3 regions of the Clostridium sp. Marseille-Q7071 genome follow, and region 3 is predicted to be linked to each of the others. Evidence: a T-box and tRNA genes for the amino acid it is inferred to sense, from the RefSeq annotation. Region 3 holds a T-box; the other regions hold tRNA genes.
The links. The T-box of region 3 lies ahead of trpS (tryptophan--tRNA ligase). A T-box ahead of a tRNA ligase gene usually reads a tRNA of that ligase, here a tRNA-Trp.

Region 1 (7,401 bases), 1.7 Mb from region 3:
ATAAAACTATAAAAACAGCATTAATTTCAATGAGTGTAGGTCTTATATCTATGGAGATAGTAGGTGTGCTTGCTAATGTATTTTTATTAATTCCACTATATATGCCAGATATGCCACAAGGTGAACTAATAAAATATGTAATGTATGGAATAGTGCCATTCAATGGAATAAAAGCAGTAATAGTTTCAGCACTTACATTTATATTATATAAAAGAGTTTCTGTATCAATATTTAAAGTGGAACCTATGGCTAAAAAATTAGATAGAAAAATAAGCTAGGATTTTATCCTAGCTTTTTATATGTCGTGAATGAGTTATATTATCTTATTAATATTTTAGTCACTGTTAAAAAATAATAAATATTCTAAAAGGATTTTTTACTTACTGAGAAATTTATGAACATTTTAACATAAAATAAAAAACCGTGATGATTATTCACGATTCTTTAAATATCTCTTTTCCACATTATAAGTCCATCTTCTTTATTATCTTCGTAATAACCTTTTCTAATCCCTTCAACTTTGAATCCATGACGTTCATAAAGTTTTTGTGCTGCTATATTTGAAGCTCTAACCTCTAAAGTCATAGCAGTTACACCTTCATCTTTACATATAGATTCAAGACTATCAAGAATTATATGACTATAGCCCATCTCCCTATATTCTGGATGAAGAGCTATATTAGTTATATGAGCCTCCTCAAAAATAATCCACATTCCACCAAAACCAATAACTTTATCATTATTTTTTAAAGTTACATAGCGAGCAAATTTATTAGTTAATTCTTTTTCAATGGATTGTAAACTCCAAGGAATAGGAAAGCTTAATGATGATATTTCTTGAACATATTTAGTAGTCTTAGCATTCATTAATTCAGTATATAGACTATCCATTACTTTTCATTCTCTCTTCATATTCTCTTTCTGCTTGAGAAAGTCTTAAATAAATTGGAGCAGTAGCATATATATCATCTTGTATTCCATCACTTAAATATTTTATGCCTATTTGTCCTAAAGAAGCTGCTCTTGCTAAATTTAGATGGGATGGAGCGAAATTAATATTTTCTAATTCATTAGAAAGCTTTTCTTTAAATTTATAAGTTCCATCACCTATGAAATATATAGATTCATCTTTTTCCTTTAAAGTAGTTATAAGCTCATCAAGAGAAATTACCATAGGCTCAGTTAATGATATAAGATTGTTATCTTCAAATTTGTATAGGGCAGTATATACATTTCCTCTTAAAGCATCCATAATAGGGCATATAAGTCCATTAGCATAGAATAAGTTATTTGCTAAACCGTCCAGTGTAGAAACACTTATAAAAGGTTTTTTAGAAGCTTGAACCAACCCTTTAATAGTAGCCATACCAACTCTAAGACCAGTGAAAGAACCAGGACCTTTAGAAACTACAAATCCATCTATATCATTTATATTTAATGAGGTATTTTTTAAAACCTCATCTATCATTGGCATAAGAATTACAGAATGTTGTTTTTTATAGTTAAAGTTTATTTCTCCAATTAATTTATCATCTTCTAATATAGCTACAGTAGCACATTCTGTTGCACAATCTAAGCTTAAAATTCTCATAGTGTTAACTCCTTTATATAGTCATATCTTAAACCAGTATAATTTATAGTGACTCTTCTGCAACAAGAGCCTAATTGTGGAATTTTTTCTAAAACAATTGTTAGACTATCTTCAGGGATTAATTCTTCAATATAATTTGCCCATTCAATAACACTAACTCCATCACCAAAAATATATTCATCAAAGCCAATGGCTGCAATTTCGTCAGAATCATTAACTCTATAAACATCAAAATGGTAAAATTTTAATCTCCCATTATCATATTCATTAACTATATTAAATGTAGGACTTGTAATGTTGTCCTGTATATCTAGTCCCTTTGCAATACCTTTTGTTAAGTGAGTTTTACCCGTACCTAGATCACCTATAAGGCAGATAATATCCCCACTATTGCAAAGCTTACCTATTTGAACACCTAGTCCTTCTGTCTCTTCTATAGTATTAACGATAAATTCCATTAAGTTCACCTCATTTAATATTTTAGCCCAAAAGCAATAAAAAGAAAAGGCAATAGACAAAGTATTGCCATAGTAGTTGTAAACTATAACTAAAAATAAATATTATTAAAATGTCTTTGAAAAATAACTAATTATTTTCTGAAGGCACATTAGTAGAATTTTTTTGAGCCTTAGCAATTAAAGTATCTTTCATATGCTTAACTGCTTTTTTACATATAAATCCATTGCTAGCCATATCATCTAGTATACTAAATGCTTCATACATATACATTCCTTTTCTATAAGGCCTATCCTCTGTTAAAGCTTGATAAATATCACAAACTCCTATTATTCTAGCTTCTTCAGAGATTTCTTCAGCTTTTAATTTTCTAGGATATCCTTCACCATTAAGTTTTTCATGATGATTACAAGCCCAATCACATATATCAGATATTTCCTCAATTCTATCTAATATTAGCTTTGTGTAATAGGTATGAGATTTAATAATTGAAAATTCCTCATTAGTTAGTGAGGTATTTTTATCTAAAATATCATTAGGAATAGCCACCTTTCCTATATCATGCAAAAGTCCTGCAATTTTCATCTTTAAGCATTTAGAATCACTATATCCAATATGCTTTGAAACCTCATAAGCAAGGTTTGCAATACCTCTAGAGTGGCTTGCAGTAAAAGAACTTTTATTGTCTATTATAGAAGCAAAAATATCTGCTATATATTCAAATTCTTCTAAAGTAACATAAGTAATATCTTTAGGTAAAATATCTTGTAATATAAAAGGAAAGAAAGGTGTATTGTTTATATCTAGCCAAAAACTTTCAGCAGGACATATCTCTAAAAATGCCTTTACTATTTTAGGAGAAAAAATTATTCCTTCATTTTTCTTAACATATTCTATTATTTTATCTTTCTGCATATAAAAAGGTATAGCTTCATCATATAAAATTTCTACAGAATCTGCTAGTCTTATGATTTGACTTTCAATAGGAGTTAAATAATTTTTCAGTTTCATTGCTCCACTACCATCATAATTTTCATGATGATATAAAATGATATCATACATATGGATAAACATAGGGATTTTTAATATCATATTAGCACCTTCAATACAGTGCTCTTTTATATATTCTTTAAAGGTATGAGCTTTATCAAAAATACCTTGACATCCAATATCATGGAGCATAGCTGATATATATAAGTTTTTATATGATTCATCACTTAACTGTAACTGTTTACCTATTCTTAATGAAATATAAGTTGTTCGATTAGAATGATGAGAAAATTTCAACTTAGTGCTATTATTACTATCTATATCTTCCATCATTTTTAATCCCATATCAGAATTAACCATAGCTAAATCAAGAGCAATTGAAAGTGCGTGAACTATTTTATTTAAACTAATTTTCATAAATCAACCCCACTTAGGCATCTGGGGGAAAATAACAATTGAAAGATGCCGTATCCTATATTAAATATTTACTCAAATCAAACTATATTTATGTAAAAAAACTAAACTTATATAAATATATTATCATAGAGAGTACCAATTAATGAACATTTTATTATAATTATATATTATAACGATAAAAATACTTAGGAAATATTTAAAAATTCTAATAATTGATATATAATATTCATGAGTACCTTAATACAAGGAGGGATAAACAATGTTTGTAAGCAATTTAATGTTGACAAGAGATAAACTTATAACTGTTACGCCAAAAATGACAATAGGTGAGGCGTTAGAACTTATGGAAGAGCATGGATTTTTATCAATTCCAGTTGCAGAAGAAAATAAGTTTATTGGAGCTATATCAAAAGAAAAAATATACACTTATTATTATGAGAAATGTGTAGAAAGAGAATGTTTACTTTCTGATTTTTTAGTAGAAAACGTTATGAGAACTGATGTACCAACAATAAAACCATTGGAACAAGTTGAAGAAGCAGCACACTTCTTAGAAACTAGAAGTGTTTCATTTATAGCAGTTGTAGATGAACGTGGAGATTTTAAAGGTATAGTAACTCACTATGGAATATTCCATCAATTTACTGAACTATTTGGATTAAATAAAGGACATCGTTTAGCAATCATAGCACATGATATTCCAGGACAAATATCAAAACTATCTAAGATTATTACTGAAAATAAAGGAGACATAATAAGTTTTGTTGTTGTAGATCCAAAGAGCAAAACAGAAGTTAAAGAAATTGTGGTAAGGGTTAGAACAGAAAACTTTGATGAGATATTATCAAAAGTTAAATCCTCAGGTTTTAATGTGCAATAATAATTAAAATATGGATAAGCTTAAATTAGGAGTTTAAAAAAAATAACAAGATAAAGAGGTTAGCCTATTTTATATAATATAAAGCGTTAGGGTTTGTTCGTAGTGATGCTATGAGAAGGATTTGATAACGTAGTATAATGGAAAATAGGCTAACATACTGGATTGTTATTTTTTAAGAAACTATAAAAAATTTATAAGAAATGAATTTAAATTTTTCATTTGAAAGCGGAAGTAATTTTGTAAAATTGGATAAATCACTTTAATAAAATTCATATTGTATTTATAAAAAGAATGTGATATAATTAATCTCGTTATAGGGGTATGGCTCAATTGGTAGAGTAGTGGTCTCCAAAACCATTGGTTGCGGGTTCGAGTCCTGCTGCCCCTGCCAAGAACTCAGTAAACTTTGTTTTACTGAGTTCTTTTATTTTATTAGAAAATCAATATAAGTTATTTAATTTTAGAACAGGTATATTTCTATATATAGATATGCTACCTTAAAAATTGATGTATAGTTGAATATAGCTACACCCTTAAGTATTTTAATTCACAACTTAAGATAATGCACAATTCAAAATTCACAATTAAGGTTGAAATTAGTTTTAATCAAACTAATTTCTTTAATAGATTTTTTTATAGAAGTGACTATGTCACTTTAAAAATAAATCAATTAAAGACTTCTTCCAATAAAGGAAAAGTATCAAAAATTCTTCATTCTCAATAGCCAATTCTCAATTGTATAAGGGTTTCCCCGAGATGCAGTATAGCTCGGAATAATACTAATAAACTTAACTAGTACTATGGAGAAACTACAGCTGCTAATTTTTCATAAAAAGCGACTATATTACTTTAAAAATAAATCAATTCTAAATTTCTCAGCTCTTGCTGAGAAATATCCACAATTGTGAATTGTGAACTGTGAGTTGTGAATTCAACAGTTTCAGCTATGATACTAAAAAAGACCAATTATTTTCATGTATATTAATTTTAGAGCTGATATATCTATAGGTCATTGTTTATATTAGTATAGAAAATTATATAATAGAGCAAATATTTTTAAAATTCTATATTAATTATTGTTTCATTAATATATGACAGCATAAGACAATAATCCCGAATATTCTTTTTATTTCAAATTCATGTTATAATCATTTATGTACAATCTATAATTTAATATATTTATAGAGATTATACTTAATTATTAGGAGGTAAAGTATGAGTACTTTAATTAATACTAAAGTAAAAGATTTTAATTTAAGATTTGCGGAAGAGAAAGATATTCCTTTAGTTCTAGAGTTTATTAAGGAATTAGCAGATTATGAGAAATTATTACATGAGGTTGTTGCTACAGAAGAAATTTTAAAAGAATCATTATTTGAACGTAAGGTAGCAGAAGTTGTAATTGGAGAATATGAAGGTAAACCAGTAGGTTTTGCATTGTTTTTTCACAATTTTTCAACATTTTTGGGACGACCAGGTATTTATTTAGAAGATTTATATGTAAAGCCAGAAATGAGAGGAAAAGGATTTGGAAAAATACTACTTTCATTTTTAGCTAAGCTTGCTGTAGATAGAAATTGTGGTAGACTTGACTGGTGGTGTCTTGACTGGAATGAGCCGTCAATTAAGTTTTATAAACAGATAGGAGCAGTTCCTATGGATGAATGGACTGTTTATAGAGTGCATAACGAAGCATTGTCTAATTTGGCAGAAAATTTTAATAATTAAAATCAATAAGACGTAAATTAAAGGGGTTATTTTTAATAACCCCAATTATCATAACTATATTGATATCTCTATAAAATAATTAAACTTTTTACAGAGATATCAATTGTGGATTAATTATTCTGTAAATCCTTTTTCTTGCATATTCTTTTGATTTAGAAATAATGCCATTCCTGTTTTCATTTTCTTAAAATTCATTTTTTCATAGAATACTTCCTTACCAGGTGAAGCATATAATATAAAATTACATTGAGGTAAGCTTTTGGTAATATTATCTATAACTATTCTTCCAATTCCTTTGCTTTGATATTCTGGTAATACAGCAATATCATAAATTGCAGCTTGATAGACTCCATCGGAAATAGCACGACCAAAACCAACTAAAGTATCATCATCAAAAACAAATACAACTGCATGGCTATTCTCAAAAGCTTTTTTATGTATCTCGCCTTCAAAATATGCCATTCCAACTCTTTTTAAAGTTTCAGATACGTAATTCCAATCTATATTTAAGCAGTCATATTGAATTCTAAAATCCATAAGATTCCTCCTAATTTTAAATATTTTCTTAAATATTTAAATGTCTCTTCTTAAATTTATAGTTTGTATTTAGATATATATTTTAAATTATTATACTACATATGAAAATACAAAATACATTATAAGTAATGAATAGAATATGGCAAGTAAATTGAAAAGAGAGTTAATCAATGGAAATCTGTAAATAGAAAATTGAGATTAAAATTAGTTTTTTCACCTCAGGGGTTTAACTTATAATATAACTGCAGGTTAGATTTTTGTAGTTATTTTAAAGTTAATTAAGACTTATAATTTTCATATAGGCCCCAGGGGTGAAAAGCTCGTAATTGCCTATTGTCAATTCTCAATTGCATAAGCTATTTTTGATTTCTATCTAAAAATTCTAATATATCACCATAGACTTCTTCTTTATTAACTTCATTTAATATCTCATGTCTTGCATTATCATAAAGCTTCATGTCGACTTTTTTAATGCCTACATCTTTTAGACTATTTTGAAGCCTTTTAACGCCTTGTCCCATTAATCCTACAGGATCTTTTTTACCTGCCACTAATAATATAGGTAAATTTGGAGGTATTTTACTTAAATTTTCATGTTTGTAATTGTTTTTAAGTCCTTTTAACAAATGATAAAAATATGATGTGGAATGTATAGTGCCACACATAGTATCTTCAAGATATTTATCCACTTCCTTAGTATCTCTTGTAAGCCAATCAGAATTTGTTCGATTAGGCTTAAATTTACTATTAAAATTTCCAAAACTTAATTTATCCATAAGAGTAGCGGGAGCTTTAGGCCCTT
Region 2 (7,401 bases), 1.7 Mb from region 3:
AGTTTAGAAATAATAAGAAATAACTATATAAATGGAAAGATTTTAGTTTTTAGTTTAGCTGTAAATATAGCATGGATATTTTTATTAGGAAGAAAATTAGTGAACCAATAATGTTTTTTGAATTAATTTAAATTTATTGTATGACTTTTAAAGTTTTACTAAAGGATGAGCGAGAAAATAAGATTATTCCTAAATTACATGAAAGATTTGCTACTAGAATTAAAGAAATAGAAAATAGAATTAATATTTTAAAAAAGCGAATACTCAATTTAATGTAGTATTCACTGATTGTTATTTTAGTTAAGATATAGAGAAGAAGCTGAGTTAAGTAGAACAATCCTATAAGGCTTAGTAGCTGAGCATTTAGCATTACTAGTTTTTAAGCCTTTTAGGTTTGTGAAAACAAAACCTCAGATAAATTCTCTAGAAAGTTTTTTAAAAATATTATAAAAATTGTATATTATCTATATTTAAGTTATAAGTTACATCTTTTCTCTCAACTATAACTTTTATTTTATCCTTTACTTCTTCATCCTCCATAACTTTTGTTAAAAGCTCCTTAGTAGGATTTATACAGTAAGGTATTCCTACAGACTTAAACATAGTAAAATCACCAGATGTATCACCATATGCATAACTTCTTTCAAGATCTATATTATATTTTTCTTTCAATTCCATCAATGCTTTTTCTTTACTTTCAGAATCCCACATAGGTATTATGTCACCTGTATAAGTTTCATTTTCATCTAGCAAGTATATTGAGCCTCTATAATCATCCATATTGTATTTGTTTGACATCTCTCTTACAAGCTCAATTGGAGAACCAGATATAGCAATAACTATATGACCTTGTTCTTTATGCCATCTTATTCTCTCTCTTGAAAATGTATATACTCTATCCCCTTTTTGTTCTATTACTTTTTTTGCAATGTAATCTATATGATTTTTACTTATACCTTTTATAGCTTCTATATATATATCTACCATTTTTAACAAATAAGTATCGTAATCACCTTGTCTTTTATCCCATTTAATAAAAGATGGTCTAACTTCACTATACCATTTTTTTTCTTCTACTAATTCATATTTTATTATCTTTTTAAAAACTTCTGTTATCAAACCTTCTCTATATATTGTTCCATCAATATCAAAAAATGCTGCGATATTTCCCATAGTATTCACTCCTAACAATATTGAATTTTTTTATATTTAATAATAGATTGTATCATATTATTAAATAATGTCAAAAAATAAATCATTATTTTAAAATATTAATATTTATATACATATATAGATATGCCAATTTAAAATTAATGTATACATCAAAAAGCTGGTACTTTTTATTGTTTTAAATTAGAACTATTCAATTTGTAATTCATCTTATAGAAGTTTCTTCCTTATTTGATTTACAATTTGCAGTTAATGTTGAAATTAATTTTTTTACTAGCAATACAATTCCCGGCTCTCCACCTCTGGGGGACAGTAGTGAATCCCTGAAAGGGTTCCACTGAGGTGCAGTATAGTTTGGGCAATACTAATAAATTTAACTAGTACTATGAAGAAATTATAGGAATTAAGAATTAATTCTAAATTTCTCAGCTTCTGCTGAGAAATATCCACAATTGTGAATTTTGAATTGTGAATTGTGAATTAAGTTAAGTTTTACATTGTGAACTGTGGATTAAATTAAGTTGTAAATTGTTTTAAAATATAAAGATACTGAACCATATTTATATTGACAATATATACTAAAATATGATAAAATAATCTTCGTTATAGGGGTATGGCTCAATTGGTAGAGTAGTGGTCTCCAAAACCATTGGTTGCGGGTTCGAGTCCTGCTGCCCCTGCCAAATACCTAATATTTTTTAGGTAACTTTTTTAGGGTAGTTAAATAATTTATAGCGTTTAAATTTGAGATATTAAAAATGTCCTTCAATTGAATTTGGGGGATATTTTTATGTATTTATAAAAAACATGAAATTTATAGAGATACTAGAATATAATATTATAAATCACTTGACTTAATCAGATAATTGTTAAGTAAATCAATTGTCTAAATTTACATTAAATAAATATAAATAAATTGTAGAATTTTCTTGATAGCTTTGGTATAATCTAAGCTGATAGCTTTATTATATAGGTTATCATTTTATAAATTTAAGAGATAAATATTAAGAATTTTATTTTGAGATAAGAGGGATATTATGAGTACGGATAAGTCGATAAGTAGTAAAAACCAATTATTTAAAATAAATAAAGAAGAGGGGTTAATGGAGAAAATAGGAGCAACAGTATCTTAATAAAGAAGTAGTTTAAACAATATTAAGATAACGTTGGTTAACGCTTTGGAGTTTGTCCTAAATTTATAAAGTAATTTATAATCCATATACAAAGACAGCTAGTTTTATCAAAGAGATAAATACTTATGAAATCTACACCCCTGCAATTTTTATGCAAGGGGTTTTTTATTTTTATAAAACATGATTTAAGGAAATTGATGATTTGCAATTAAAATTGTGAATTATATAAAGTTAGTAATTTTAAATTTACATAAACAAACAATATAAGGTAGGGGTGATTTTCTTGATTGACGTAATGGTTCAATTAGAAGGTATTAGCAAAAGATTCGTAGGAAGTGATTCCTTAGCAGTTAAAGAGGTTTCTCTAGATATTAGGAAGGGAGAATTTTTAACAATTTTAGGTCCCAGTGGGTGTGGTAAAACAACAACATTAAGAATGATAGCAGGATTTGAAGATCCAAGTATAGGTTCTATCTTTATAGATGAAGAAGACGTATCAAAAGTACCTGCATACAAAAGATGTGTTAACACAGTATTCCAAAGTTATGCATTATTTCCTCATATGAATATTTTTGAAAATGTAGCTTTTGGCTTAAAAGTTAAAAATGTATCAGAAAGCCAAATTAAAGCAAGAGTAAGTGAAATGTTAAAAATGGTTCAGCTTGAAGGTTATGAAAATAGAATGCCAAATGAGCTTTCAGGTGGGCAAAAGCAAAGGGTTGCTATAGCAAGAGCAGTTATAAATAATCCAAAAGTGCTTTTATTAGATGAACCTTTAGGAGCATTAGACTTAAAACTTAGAAAACAAATGCAATTAGAGCTAAAACAGCTTCAAAGGAAATTAGGTATTACATTTATTTATGTAACTCACGATCAAGAAGAGGCATTAACTATGTCTGATAGGATTGTAGTTATGAATAAAGGTGTTATAGAACATGTTGGCACTCCAGCAGAAATCTATGAAAAACCAAGAACTAAGTTTGTTGCAAACTTTATTGGTGAAACTAATTTATTTGAAGGCACAATTTTAGAAAAAGGTGAAGACAGATATCTTATAAATAAAGATGCTGGAGAAGAAATACTAATAAGTGATTCTCCGATTTCTATGGCACAGGAAATTTGTCTTGCAATTAGACCAGAAAGAATTAAACTTTCAAATAATGTTGATATTGGAATGGTTGGAATAAAGGTAAATGTTAAAGAGAGAATTTATAATGGTTCGGTTATTAAAACCGTTGTTGTTACTAAAAATGGCATGGAGTTCGTTGTATCAGAACCTATAAGTGACGTATACTCCTTAGATGCCCATAATAAACCATACGTGTTTGCCACATGGAATCCTAAACACGCAGTGGTGGTACAATAATGTGGGGTAAACTTAGCAAGGCTTTTTCAAACTTTCTTGGAAAGCTATTGCGTAGGACAGAAAATAAAAATGCTTCATTAGAAAGTCAAGAGGGTTTTAAGAGAAGATTTTTAAAGTCTGCCCCAATATTTAAAACCATAGGTCCAGTCGCCATATGGTTAATTACATTTTTTATTGTTCCATTACTTCTTGTGCTAATAGTTAGCTTTCTATCAAGAGGTGAATATGGAGATATCCAGTTACCTTTTACATTGGACAATTATAAAAGATTATTATCTCCTATATACGGACAAATATTAATCAAGACATTAATTATTTCTATTAGTACCACTGTAGGATGTTTGATTATAGGATATCCATTTGCATATTTTATAGGAAGAGCTAATAAAAAATATAGAGGACTTCTATTACTTTTAGTTATACTTCCATTTTGGACTAATTCTTTAGTTCGTACCTATGCATGGATAATATTATTAAGAACGGAAGGGGTAATTAATACCTATTTAATGAGATTTGGACTTATTTCCAATCCAATACAAATGCTTTATACAGATGGTGCTGTGCTTATAGGAATGCTTTATATAATGCTACCATTTATGGTGCTTCCTATTTACACTTCTATAGAAAAATTAGATATGAGTTATATAGAAGCTGCCAATGATCTTGGTGCTTCACCATATAAAACTTTTAAAGAAATAACTCTACCTTTAACTATGCCTGGTATTGTAGCAGGATGTATGCTTGTATTTATACCAACATTAGGTTATTTCTTTATATCAGATTTAATGGGTGGAAGTAAGACGATGCTTATTTCTAACCTGATTAAAAATCAGTTCCTAACCTCCAGAGACTGGCCATTTGGTTCAGCTATAGCAGTAATTGTAATAATACTAATGCTCATAGCTATTGGCCTTTACTTTAAAGGAACTACACCGAAAAAGGGCACAGAGGAGGTTAGTAGTTAATGGATAAGAAAAAAAATCTGTTAAGTAAAATATATGCAGCTTTAGTATATGGATTTTTATATTTACCAATTTTAGTTTTAGTAGTATTTTCTTTTAATAAATCAAAATTAAATGCTACATGGTCGGGATTTACACTAGATTGGTATAGAAGTTTATTAAATAATGCTCAAATATTAGAGGCGCTAAAAAATAGTTTAATTATAGCCTTTGTGAGTACTTTTTTTGCAGTAGTTATAGGTACATTAGCTGCTATTGGTATGTATAGATATAAGTTTAAGGGAAAAAAGGTTATGGAAGGATTATTATATATTCCAGTAGTTATTCCAGAAATAGTTATGGGTATATCAATGCTTGCCTTTTTTTCCTTACTTAATTTAGAAGCAGGATTATTAACTTTAATACTTGCGCATATAACGTTTTGTATTGCTTATGTTATTATAGTGGTTAGAGCAAGATTAGACGGATTTGATATTGCTTTAGAAGAGGCTGCACTAGATCTTGGTGCTACACCTTGGCAGACCTTAACTAAGGTTACATTGCCAGTAATATCACCAGGGATTATAGCAGGAGGATTGCTTGCCTTCACTTTATCATTAGATGATGTTATTATAAGCTTTTTTGCTTCTGGACCAGATAGTAATACACTGCCACTTAAGATATTTTCAATGGTTAAGTTTGGTGTTACTCCGGAAATAAATGCTCTATCAACAGTGATGATGGTATTTACTTTAAGTATGGTACTTATTGCTGAAGGTATAAGAAAAAATGCTCTTAAAAACAAGAAGATTAAAAAAGCATTATCAGCAGTAGTAGTTTCGCTAATGGTATTTGGAGCAGGATTTGTTATGTTCGGAAATGTAGGACAAACTGAAAAAGAAGTATTAAATCTATTTAACTGGTCTGAATTCTTACCTCAATCAGTTGTAGAACAGTTTGAAAAAGAATACAACGTAAAGGTTAATTACGCTACTTTTTCTTCAAATGAAGAAATGCTTGCAAAGCTTATGGGCGGAAATATACCTTATGACCTAGTAGTTACTAGTGACTATGCTATTGAGATAATGATTAAGCAAAAACTAATTCAAGAAATAGATAAGGCTAATGTACCTAATCTTGTGAACATAGATAAAAATGTATTAGATTTAGGGTTTGATCCTAATAATAAATATAGTCTACCTTATATGTGGGGAGGCAATTATATAGTAGTGGATAGAAGCAAGATATCAAAAGAAATTACATCCTTTGATGGATTATGGGATAGTGATTTTAAAAATTCTATGGTTATCTTAGATGACCCAAGAGTTATTGTAGGTATGGCGCTTCAAAAGAATGGATATTCTATAAACACTACAAACCCTGAAGAACTTAAAAAGGCGAAGGAAGATCTAATAAAGCTAATGCCAAATGTAAAAGCTTTTGATAGTGAATCGCCAAAAACCTTATTAATAAATGGAGAAGCTTCAATAGGATATGTATGGGGTACAGAAGCATATCTTGCCAAACTTGAGAATCCTAATTTAGAAACAGTTCTAACAAAAGAAGGGGTAGTTCCACAGTATGATAACTTTGTTATACCAGCAAAGGCTAAAAACAAAAAATTAGCAGAGGAATTTATAAACTTCATTTATAGACCAGAAATTAGTGCTCAAGTATCAGAAGAGTTCCCTTATGCAAACCCAAATCAAGCAGCTTATCCTCTAATTGATCCAGGTAAGTTAAATGACATAGCTGTTTATCCACCAAGAGAGGCAGTAGAAGGTAATGAACTTATTAAAGATGTAGGAGAAGCTACAAGATTATTCGACGATATATGGACTGAAGTTAAAAATAGTAAAAAGTAATAAACAATTAAGCCTTGGGAAACCAAGGCTTAATTTATTGGTAAATTTTAGAGTTAAAATGATATCTTTTTAAAATATATAATATTCATATTCATCCAAATTTTGAAAAACATATTGAATTGCGAACATATGTTTGATAAAATCATAATAAATAAAATTAACTATTAATGGGGGATAGATATGGATATAAGACATAAAAGGATTAGAGAAATTGTAGAAAAGGAATTGTCATGTTCGGCACACAACCTTGATCATGTACTTAGAGTGTATAATCTATGTATGTTTTTATCAAAATACGAGGAAAATGTAGACCTAGAAGTTCTTATTCCAGCAGTATTACTACATGATATTGCTAGAGTTAAAGAGAGTAAAGATAAATCAGGAGAAATTGACCATGCTATATTGGGAAGCGAAATGGCAGAGGATATATTAAGAAATTTAAAATATGAAGAAGATAAAATTGAAAAGATAAAGCACTGCATTATTACACACAGATTTAGAACTGATAATAGACCTAAAACAATAGAAGCTAAAATACTTTTTGATGCAGATAAACTTGATGCACTTGGTTCAATTGGAATTGCTCGCTGTTTTATGCTTGCAGGGCAATTTGGACAAAGCTTATCAGTAAAGAATCCAATAGATACAAATACTTCAGATAATGGAAGACTAAAAGATGTTTCAAAGCATTCACCTTTTATTGAGTATGAAGTAAAGTTTAAGAAAATTCCAGAAAAGCTACATACTAAAAAAGCAAAAGAAATTGGTATTGAACGATTAAAATTAATGGATGACTTTTTTAAAAGATTAGATTTAGAGATAGAAGGAATTCAATGATTTAAATGTAATTATTCAGATATAATGTAAATTAGCTAGCATAATAGATTAATTTAGAATTAATTTGACGACAGTCTATCATATTAATT
Region 3 (7,401 bases):
AGATAAAGTTGAGTTTTTAGGAGAAGAAGGTAACATTTCAAATCCTAGAGCTATGAAATATAAGGAGCTAAGAGGTACCTATGGAGGAGGATTAGATCCTTGTTTGGCATCAATGGCCACTATTAAACTTAAAGAAAATGAAGAAAAAGAAGTTGTCATTATTTTTGGAGCTGAAGAGAGTAGAGAAGTTTTAGAGAAAACCATAGAAAAGTATAGAAGTATAGAAAATGTAAATGCTTCCTTAAAAGAAGTAAAAGATTATTGGAATATACGTTTAAATACACTTCAGGTTAATACTCCAGATAAAAGCTTTGATATAATGATAAATGGATGGCTCATGTATCAAACTATATGTTGTAGGCTATGGGCTAGAACTGCATTTTATCAATGTGGAGGAGCATTTGGCTTTAGAGATCAGCTTCAAGATGTTATGGCAACATGCTATTTAGATCATAAAATTACTAAAAATCAAATTCTCTATGCTGCTTCAAGACAATTTGAAGAAGGAGATGTACAACATTGGTGGCATCCAATTATAGATAGTGGAATTAGAACTAGGTTTAGTGATGATTTATTATGGCTTCCTTATGTAGTTAGTGATTATATTGATAAAACAGGAGATTATAGTATTTTAGATGAAGAAATATACTATTTAAAAGATGAAGAACTTAGAGAAGGTGAAGATGAAAGATATAGAATTTCACCTAGATCGGAGTTAAAAGAAAGTTTATATAAACATTGCTTAAGGGCTATAGAAAAATCATTAAAATTTGGAGAACATAATATACCATTAATGGGTAGTGGTGACTGGAATGATGGAATGAGTACCGTAGGCAATAAAGGAAAAGGAGAAAGTGTTTGGCTTGCATGGTTTTTATATAGTATCTTAAACAGCTTTAAAAATATTTGTAGCTTTAAAGATGATGATAAATCTTATAAAAAATATGATGAAATACAGCAGTTTATAAAAAAATCTCTAGAGGAAAATGGATGGGATGGACAGTGGTATAGAAGGGCTTACTTTGATGATGGTACTCCATTGGGATCATCTTATAATGAAGAGTGTAGAATAGATTCACTAAGTCAATCCTGGTCTGTTATTTCTGGGGCTGGAGATAAAGAAAGAGCAGAAGAAGCTATGAATAATCTTTATAAATATTTAGTAAGAGAAGATAAGGGAATGATATTATTATTAACTCCTCCTTTTAAGAAATCAAAACTTGAGCCAGGATATATTAAAGGATATATACCAGGAGTTAGGGAGAATGGAGGTCAATATACTCATGCTGCTACTTGGGCAATACTGGCTTTTGCTAAAATGGGTAAATGCGATATTGCGATAAAACTCTTTAACATGATTAATCCTATAAATCATAGTAGTGATTATTTATCCACAGAAATTTATAAAACAGAGCCTTATGTAATGACGGCAGATGTTTATTCTGTTGAGCCTCATGTAGGTCGAGGTGGTTGGAGTTGGTACACAGGAACTTCTTCATGGATGTATAAAGTAGCTATTGAGGGAATTTTAGGATTTTCTATTAAAGATGGGAAAGGATTCACTATAAATCCTTGCAGCTCTTTACCTTGGGAGCAATATGAAATACAATATAAGTTTAATAAGGCTATTTATAATATTAGGATTAAAAAAGGTGACAAAAAGAGTATTTATCTTAATAATAAAAAAATTGAAGATAATTTTATCCCTTATTTTGATGAAGGACAATATAATATAGAAGTAACTTATAATTAATACATTTTTTAAAAAAATAATAAGTTAACATTTAACTATAAACTATTAACTAAAAAAACGTGGTGGTTAACCACGTTTTTTTAGTTAAAATCTTCTTCTATAAGTTCAATGGTGATTCCATCCATATCCTTTACAAATATGATTTTAGCGCCTAAATCTGTAGTTATAGGTCCCTGTAAGATTTCAATATTTTCACTTTTAATAATATCTAACATTTTATCTATATTTTCAACATGAACTATTACAGACATATTAGACTTAGATGAGCTTTCAGAGTTTATATTATTATTTTTTATAAATTCAATAAGGTTATTGTTTTCATCACCTAATATTATTATGTGTACATTAGGTTGAGGAGTAAAATTTCTTTTTTCTTTAAGATTTAAAAGCTTTTTATAGAAATTTGTAGATATTTCCATGTCTTTTACAAAAATTGTTGGGTAAATAGATTTTATCATGTACTTTCCTCCTAAAACTAAATATTTTAAATTTTATGGTATACATTCTTAATTTCCTTATATTTTGATTATAACAATTTTTTGAATTTTTCACCATATAAAAATACCTAGCTTTAAAAGCTAGGTTAAGGCATTTAAAATAAATTATTTTTTCTTTAAAGTTTTTTCAGATTTAAAACCAGGTATATCTGAACCACTATTATAAGTATAGTCGAATTCTTGATTGGAGATATTATTTGATACAATATTATCTCTTACATTATCAGGAAGCTTTGTATAATCTTTTAATGAATAAGCTCTAACTTCTTTTAATGGTGCTTCTAAAAATTCGCGTTCATTTGGTCCATAAGAGTTTTTTTTCCTCTTCGCCATAAAAATCACTCCCTTATATAAATATGATTTAATTTAAGTATTTTTCAAAAAAGCTAGTCATTATATTAATTTACTTTCTGTCACACCACCTATAACGTGGATAGAACTTATCAATGTAAGTTAACTTTTAACCTGATATAAAATATTACTATCATTTTTAACTAGTTATTTTATTTCAGACTCTTACAGTTATTTTGCGTACAATATAAAAAATAATACTAAATATATTTTGGATAAATTATAGAATTAAAAGGAGAATATTTCTTTTTGTAGAATAAGATAATTAATGATACTAAAATTAGAGAATTTGTAATTTTATCCATATTTATGACAATTGTTATAAATATGGCTTTAATACAAATTGCAGTATAGTAAGTACTAGTATTTTAGCATATAAAAAATAACTGATCAGTATGCACATTTATTTCGTGGTATGTTATGTCTTTAGGATGGATGATAATCTAACTACTATTGGAATATATATATGCATGACGGAAAATATACTTGGCATCTTTGACTAGTTATTTCTTTATATAGTTACAATTTTTATTAAATAAGGAGGAATTAATATGACAGAATTAAGACAAGTTTATAAATGTGATATTTGCGGAAATATGATAGAGGTTGTACATGCTGCTGGAGGTAGTTTAGTTTGCTGTGGTAAACCTATGACTCTTAAAAAAGAAAATACTACTGATGCAGCTAATGAAAAGCATGTTCCTGTGTTAGAAGAAGTGGATGGAAAAGTTGTTGTTAGAATAGGTTCAGTAGAGCATCCAATGACACCAGAACATCATATTGAGTGGATAGAACTTCATACAGAAGATAGAGTTTACAGAAAATATTTAAGCGTTGATGAAAAACCAGAAGCTGTTTTTAGCACAACTCTGGATAAAGTTTTATACGCAAGAGAATATTGTAATTTGCACGGATTGTGGAAATCATAAAAACTATTGACATTATCTGCTTAATGTCATATCATATATAAAAAGAAAATTAATAAAATCGTTGAAAAGAAGTAAGTAAGCTTAAAAAACAGATTTAAAGAGAGTGATAGATGGTGGAATTATCATAATTATGCTTAAGCTGAATGGGTCTTTGAGATTCAAGATGAACTTAAAGTAGTCTTTGACGTGAACCTCCCGTTATAGAGGTAAGATATTATAATGTATCTGATAAAGAAGACTAAATTAATTAGTTTTGAATTTAGGTGGCACCGCGTATGATAGCGCCCTATGGAATTTTTCCATAGGGCTTTTTTATTTAATTTAGGGAATAATTTTAAAAGATAAAGGAGGAAGTTTTATGGAAGACAAAAAAAAGGTTATATTTAGTGGAATAAAACCTTCAGGAGATTTAACATTAGGCAACTATTTAGGAGCTATTAAGAATTGGACTAAACTTCAAGAGGAATATGAATGTTATTTTTGTGTAGTTAATTTACATGCAATTACGGTATCACAAAGTCCAGCAGAGCTTAGAAGAAGAACTTTAGAAATTTTAGCAATTTATATAGCGGCAGGCATAAATCCAGATACTAATACACTATTTATTCAGTCACATGTACCAGCTCATTGTGAGGCATCTTGGCTTTTAACTTGTAATAGTTATATGGGAGAGCTTAGCAGAATGACTCAATATAAAGATAAATCTAAGAATAGTGGAGAAAGTATAGGTGCTGGATTATTTAACTATCCAGTGCTTATGGCAGCAGATGTGCTTTTATATCAAACAGATGTGGTGCCTGTAGGAGTTGATCAAGTACAACATTTAGAACTTGCTAGGGATTTAGCTGAAAGATTTAATAGGCTATACAGTCCTACTTTTGTAATACCTGAAGCTTATGTAGGTAAAACTGGAGCTAAAATAATGGATTTACAAAATCCAGAGAAGAAAATGTCTAAATCTGAAAATAATCCAAATGGATATATATTAATTATGGATCCACCTGAGGTTATAAGAAAGAAAATTTCTAGAGCTGTTACAGATAGCTTAGGTGTAGTTAAATATAATGATGACCAATTAGGAGTTAAAAATTTAATGACCATTCTAAGCACTATAACAGGAATGACAATGGAAGAAATAGAGAAGAAATATGAAGGTTTAGGATATGCAGAATTTAAGAAGGATGTAGGAGAAGCAATAATTTCTGAGCTTGAGCCAGTTCAAAAAAAAGTTAAAGAGCTTCTAGAAAACAAGGATTATCTTGAAGAAATATATAAAAAAGGTTCAGAAAAAGCAAATTATGTAGCTACAAAGACATTAAGAAAAATGCAGAAAAAGATTGGACTTATACCAAGATAATTAGATTTATTTAAGAGATTTTGCTTCATATCTAAGTAAAATGTTGAAAATTGCATAGTAAATTGCTATAATTTACTATGCAATTAAAATATTTGGAGGTCATAAGCAATGACTACTAGAATAGCAGTTTTGGGTGGACCAAGATGTGGAAAGACTACACTTATACAACAATTATATGTTGATATGAAAATATTAGGATTAGATGTAGGCTGTGCGGCAGAATATAGTACAGAATATTTAAGAGAAAAGGGTATGATTGAAACTATCTCTGAACAATATGGTATATATTTAGGCCAAGCTAAGTTAGAAGAAGAGCTAGAAATTTTTGAGTATGCTATTACTGATTATGCTACTTTTGTTCCATACATATATGCAAGGTTTATGTTAGGTGATAAAAAACGCACTGTAAAAGAAATAGAGATATTAAAAGATCTTTATGGCCTTGCAATTAGAGATATTTCAAAATACGATTATATATTTTATGTAGGACGAGAATTTGGATACTCTAAAGATGGAGTTAGATGGCAAGATGAAGAAACTGCCAGCAAAGTAGATGAAGCTATTAAACAGTTTTTAGATGTAGAGTCTGTACCGTATATTAAATTAACGGGAAACACTAGAGAAAGAGCGAAACAAATATTAGACATAATTGGGATAAAAGGTGCAACTTCAGAAGTTGCGGGAGAAAGCATTTAGAGACTATATTTTAGTCACTAAATGTCTTTTTTATTTTAATTCTTTATTGTCAATTTTCAATTGTATAAGGTAGAAATTTAAAGAATTCAATAATGTAATTATAAAATGTATAGATTAAATTGGAAAGTAGTACATCTATATCTTAACTAAAAAATATTTTTAAAAATTGTTTTATACAAATCAATATGATATTATATAAGGTAGGTTTATTTACAGAACATAGCCTAAATCTTATAAAAATTTTATTAACTTAGCTAATTTTACTAAAGATTAAAGTGATAATAATATACAATAAATTATAGTTTTATTTTAAAATATTTATATAATTAATTAAAAGTTTATTTTAAATTGTTTCAATTTATTATAGTTAAATTTTTCTTTACAATAATAGTTATATGGATATTTATAAAACTTTAAATTTATATATTTTGTGAAGATTTAGGATAAAATAGTTAATATATTTAAATAAAGGAGCGGTACTTTTGAGCGATTACATAAAAGAAATTGAAAAAAGAAGAACCTTTGCTATAATTTCTCACCCTGACGCTGGTAAGACTACACTTACAGAAAAGTTACTTTTATATGGAGGAGCTATTAGACTTGCAGGGTCTGTTAAAGCTAGGAAAACAGCTAAACATGCTGTTTCGGATTGGATGGAAATAGAAAAAAAGAGAGGAATTTCCGTTACTTCTTCAGTAATGGAGTTTAATTACAATGGATTTTGTATAAATATATTAGATACTCCAGGACATCAGGATTTTAGTGAAGATACCTATAGAACTCTTATGGCAGCGGACAGTGCAGTTATGGTACTTGATGGGGCTAAAGGGGTTGAAGAACAAACAAGAAAGTTATTTCATGTTTGTAGTATAAGAGAAATTCCTATATTTACTTTTATAAATAAAATGGATAGAGAAACAAGAGATCCTTTTGAACTTATGGAAGAACTTGAAAATGAACTTGGAATTAAATCTTATCCAATAAATTGGCCAATAGGTACAGGAATTCACTTTAAAGGAGTCTATGATAGAGAGAAAAAAGAAATAGAAATATTTAATGCAGGGAACCATGGACAAACTGAAGTTGAAACAGATATAATTCCTATGGAAGATGAAGATGCAGTAAGAGAAGCTATTGGAGATTCACTATATGAAAAACTTTTAGAAGATATAGAGCTTTTAGATGTAGCAGGAGATGATTTTAATTATGAAAAAGTTAAAAGAGGAGAATTAACTCCTGTGTTTTTTGGAAGTGCATTAACAAATTTCGGAGTAGAACCATTTTTAGGGCATTTCTTAAATTTAACTACAGTACCATTACCTAGAATATCAGATAAAGGTAAAATAGATGTATTTTCAGAGGATTTTTCTGCCTTTGTTTTTAAGATACAAGCTAATATGAACAAAGCACATAGAGATAGAATAGCATTTATGAGAATTTGTTCAGGGAAATTTGAAAAGGGCATGGAAGTTTTCCACATTCAAGGAAATAGTAAAGTTAAACTTTCACAACCTCAGCAATTCTTGGCACAGGATAGGGAAATAGTAGAGAATGCTTATGCTGGAGATATAATAGGGGTATTTGATCCAGGTATTTTTAGTATAGGTGACACACTATGTTCTCCAAACAATAAGTTAAAATTTGAGGGAATACCAACTTTTGCACCAGAGCATTTTGCTAGAGTTAGAACAGTAGATACAATGAAAAGAAAACAATTCATAAAAGGAATAACTCAAATTTCTCAAGAGGGTGCTATTCAAGTATTTAAAGAACTTCATATAGGTACAGAACAAATTATTGTAGGTGTTGTAGGAGTAC

Region 1: it has a tRNA-Trp gene. The T-box ahead of trpS (tryptophan--tRNA ligase) is inferred to sense a tRNA for this amino acid. The anticodon was not compared.
Region 2: it has a tRNA-Trp gene. The T-box ahead of trpS (tryptophan--tRNA ligase) is inferred to sense a tRNA for this amino acid. The anticodon was not compared.

What each region holds. Positions count from the first base shown of each region.
Region 1 is NZ_CBCOPR010000001.1:203,790-211,190, reverse strand. Features, by position in the region: gene ACWPW7_RS00960 (ECF transporter S component) at 1-278, shown strand, start outside; gene rimI (ribosomal protein S18-alanine N-acetyltransferase) at 445-891, opposite strand; gene tsaB (tRNA (adenosine(37)-N6)-threonylcarbamoyltransferase complex dimerization subunit type 1 TsaB) at 884-1,591, opposite strand; gene tsaE (tRNA (adenosine(37)-N6)-threonylcarbamoyltransferase complex ATPase subunit type 1 TsaE) at 1,588-2,049, opposite strand; gene ACWPW7_RS00940 (HD-GYP domain-containing protein) at 2,177-3,454, opposite strand; gene ACWPW7_RS00935 (CBS domain-containing protein) at 3,714-4,334, shown strand; tRNA gene ACWPW7_RS00930 (tRNA-Trp) at 4,650-4,725, shown strand; gene ACWPW7_RS00925 (GNAT family N-acetyltransferase) at 5,550-6,062, shown strand; gene ACWPW7_RS00920 (GNAT family N-acetyltransferase) at 6,177-6,599, opposite strand; gene ACWPW7_RS00915 (alpha/beta hydrolase) at 6,956-7,401, opposite strand, start outside.
Region 2 is NZ_CBCOPR010000001.1:173,656-181,056, reverse strand. Features, by position in the region: gene ACWPW7_RS00790 (hypothetical protein) at 1-111, shown strand, start outside; gene ACWPW7_RS00785 (hypothetical protein) at 141-278, shown strand; gene ACWPW7_RS00780 (HAD-IB family hydrolase) at 445-1,173, opposite strand; tRNA gene ACWPW7_RS00775 (tRNA-Trp) at 1,778-1,853, shown strand; gene ACWPW7_RS00770 (ABC transporter ATP-binding protein) at 2,587-3,669, shown strand; gene ACWPW7_RS00765 (ABC transporter permease) at 3,669-4,634, shown strand; gene ACWPW7_RS00760 (extracellular solute-binding protein) at 4,634-6,475, shown strand; gene ACWPW7_RS00755 (HD domain-containing protein) at 6,656-7,312, shown strand.
Region 3 is NZ_CBCOPR010000001.1:1,901,020-1,908,420, forward strand. Features, by position in the region: gene ACWPW7_RS08785 (GH36-type glycosyl hydrolase domain-containing protein) at 1-1,753, shown strand, start outside; gene ACWPW7_RS08790 (VOC family protein) at 1,834-2,211, opposite strand; gene ACWPW7_RS08795 (hypothetical protein) at 2,356-2,583, opposite strand; gene ACWPW7_RS08800 (desulfoferrodoxin) at 3,153-3,530, shown strand; T-box leader at 3,583-3,822, shown strand; gene trpS (tryptophan--tRNA ligase) at 3,889-4,887, shown strand; gene ACWPW7_RS08810 (AAA family ATPase) at 4,996-5,583, shown strand; gene ACWPW7_RS08815 (peptide chain release factor 3) at 6,066-7,401, shown strand, end outside.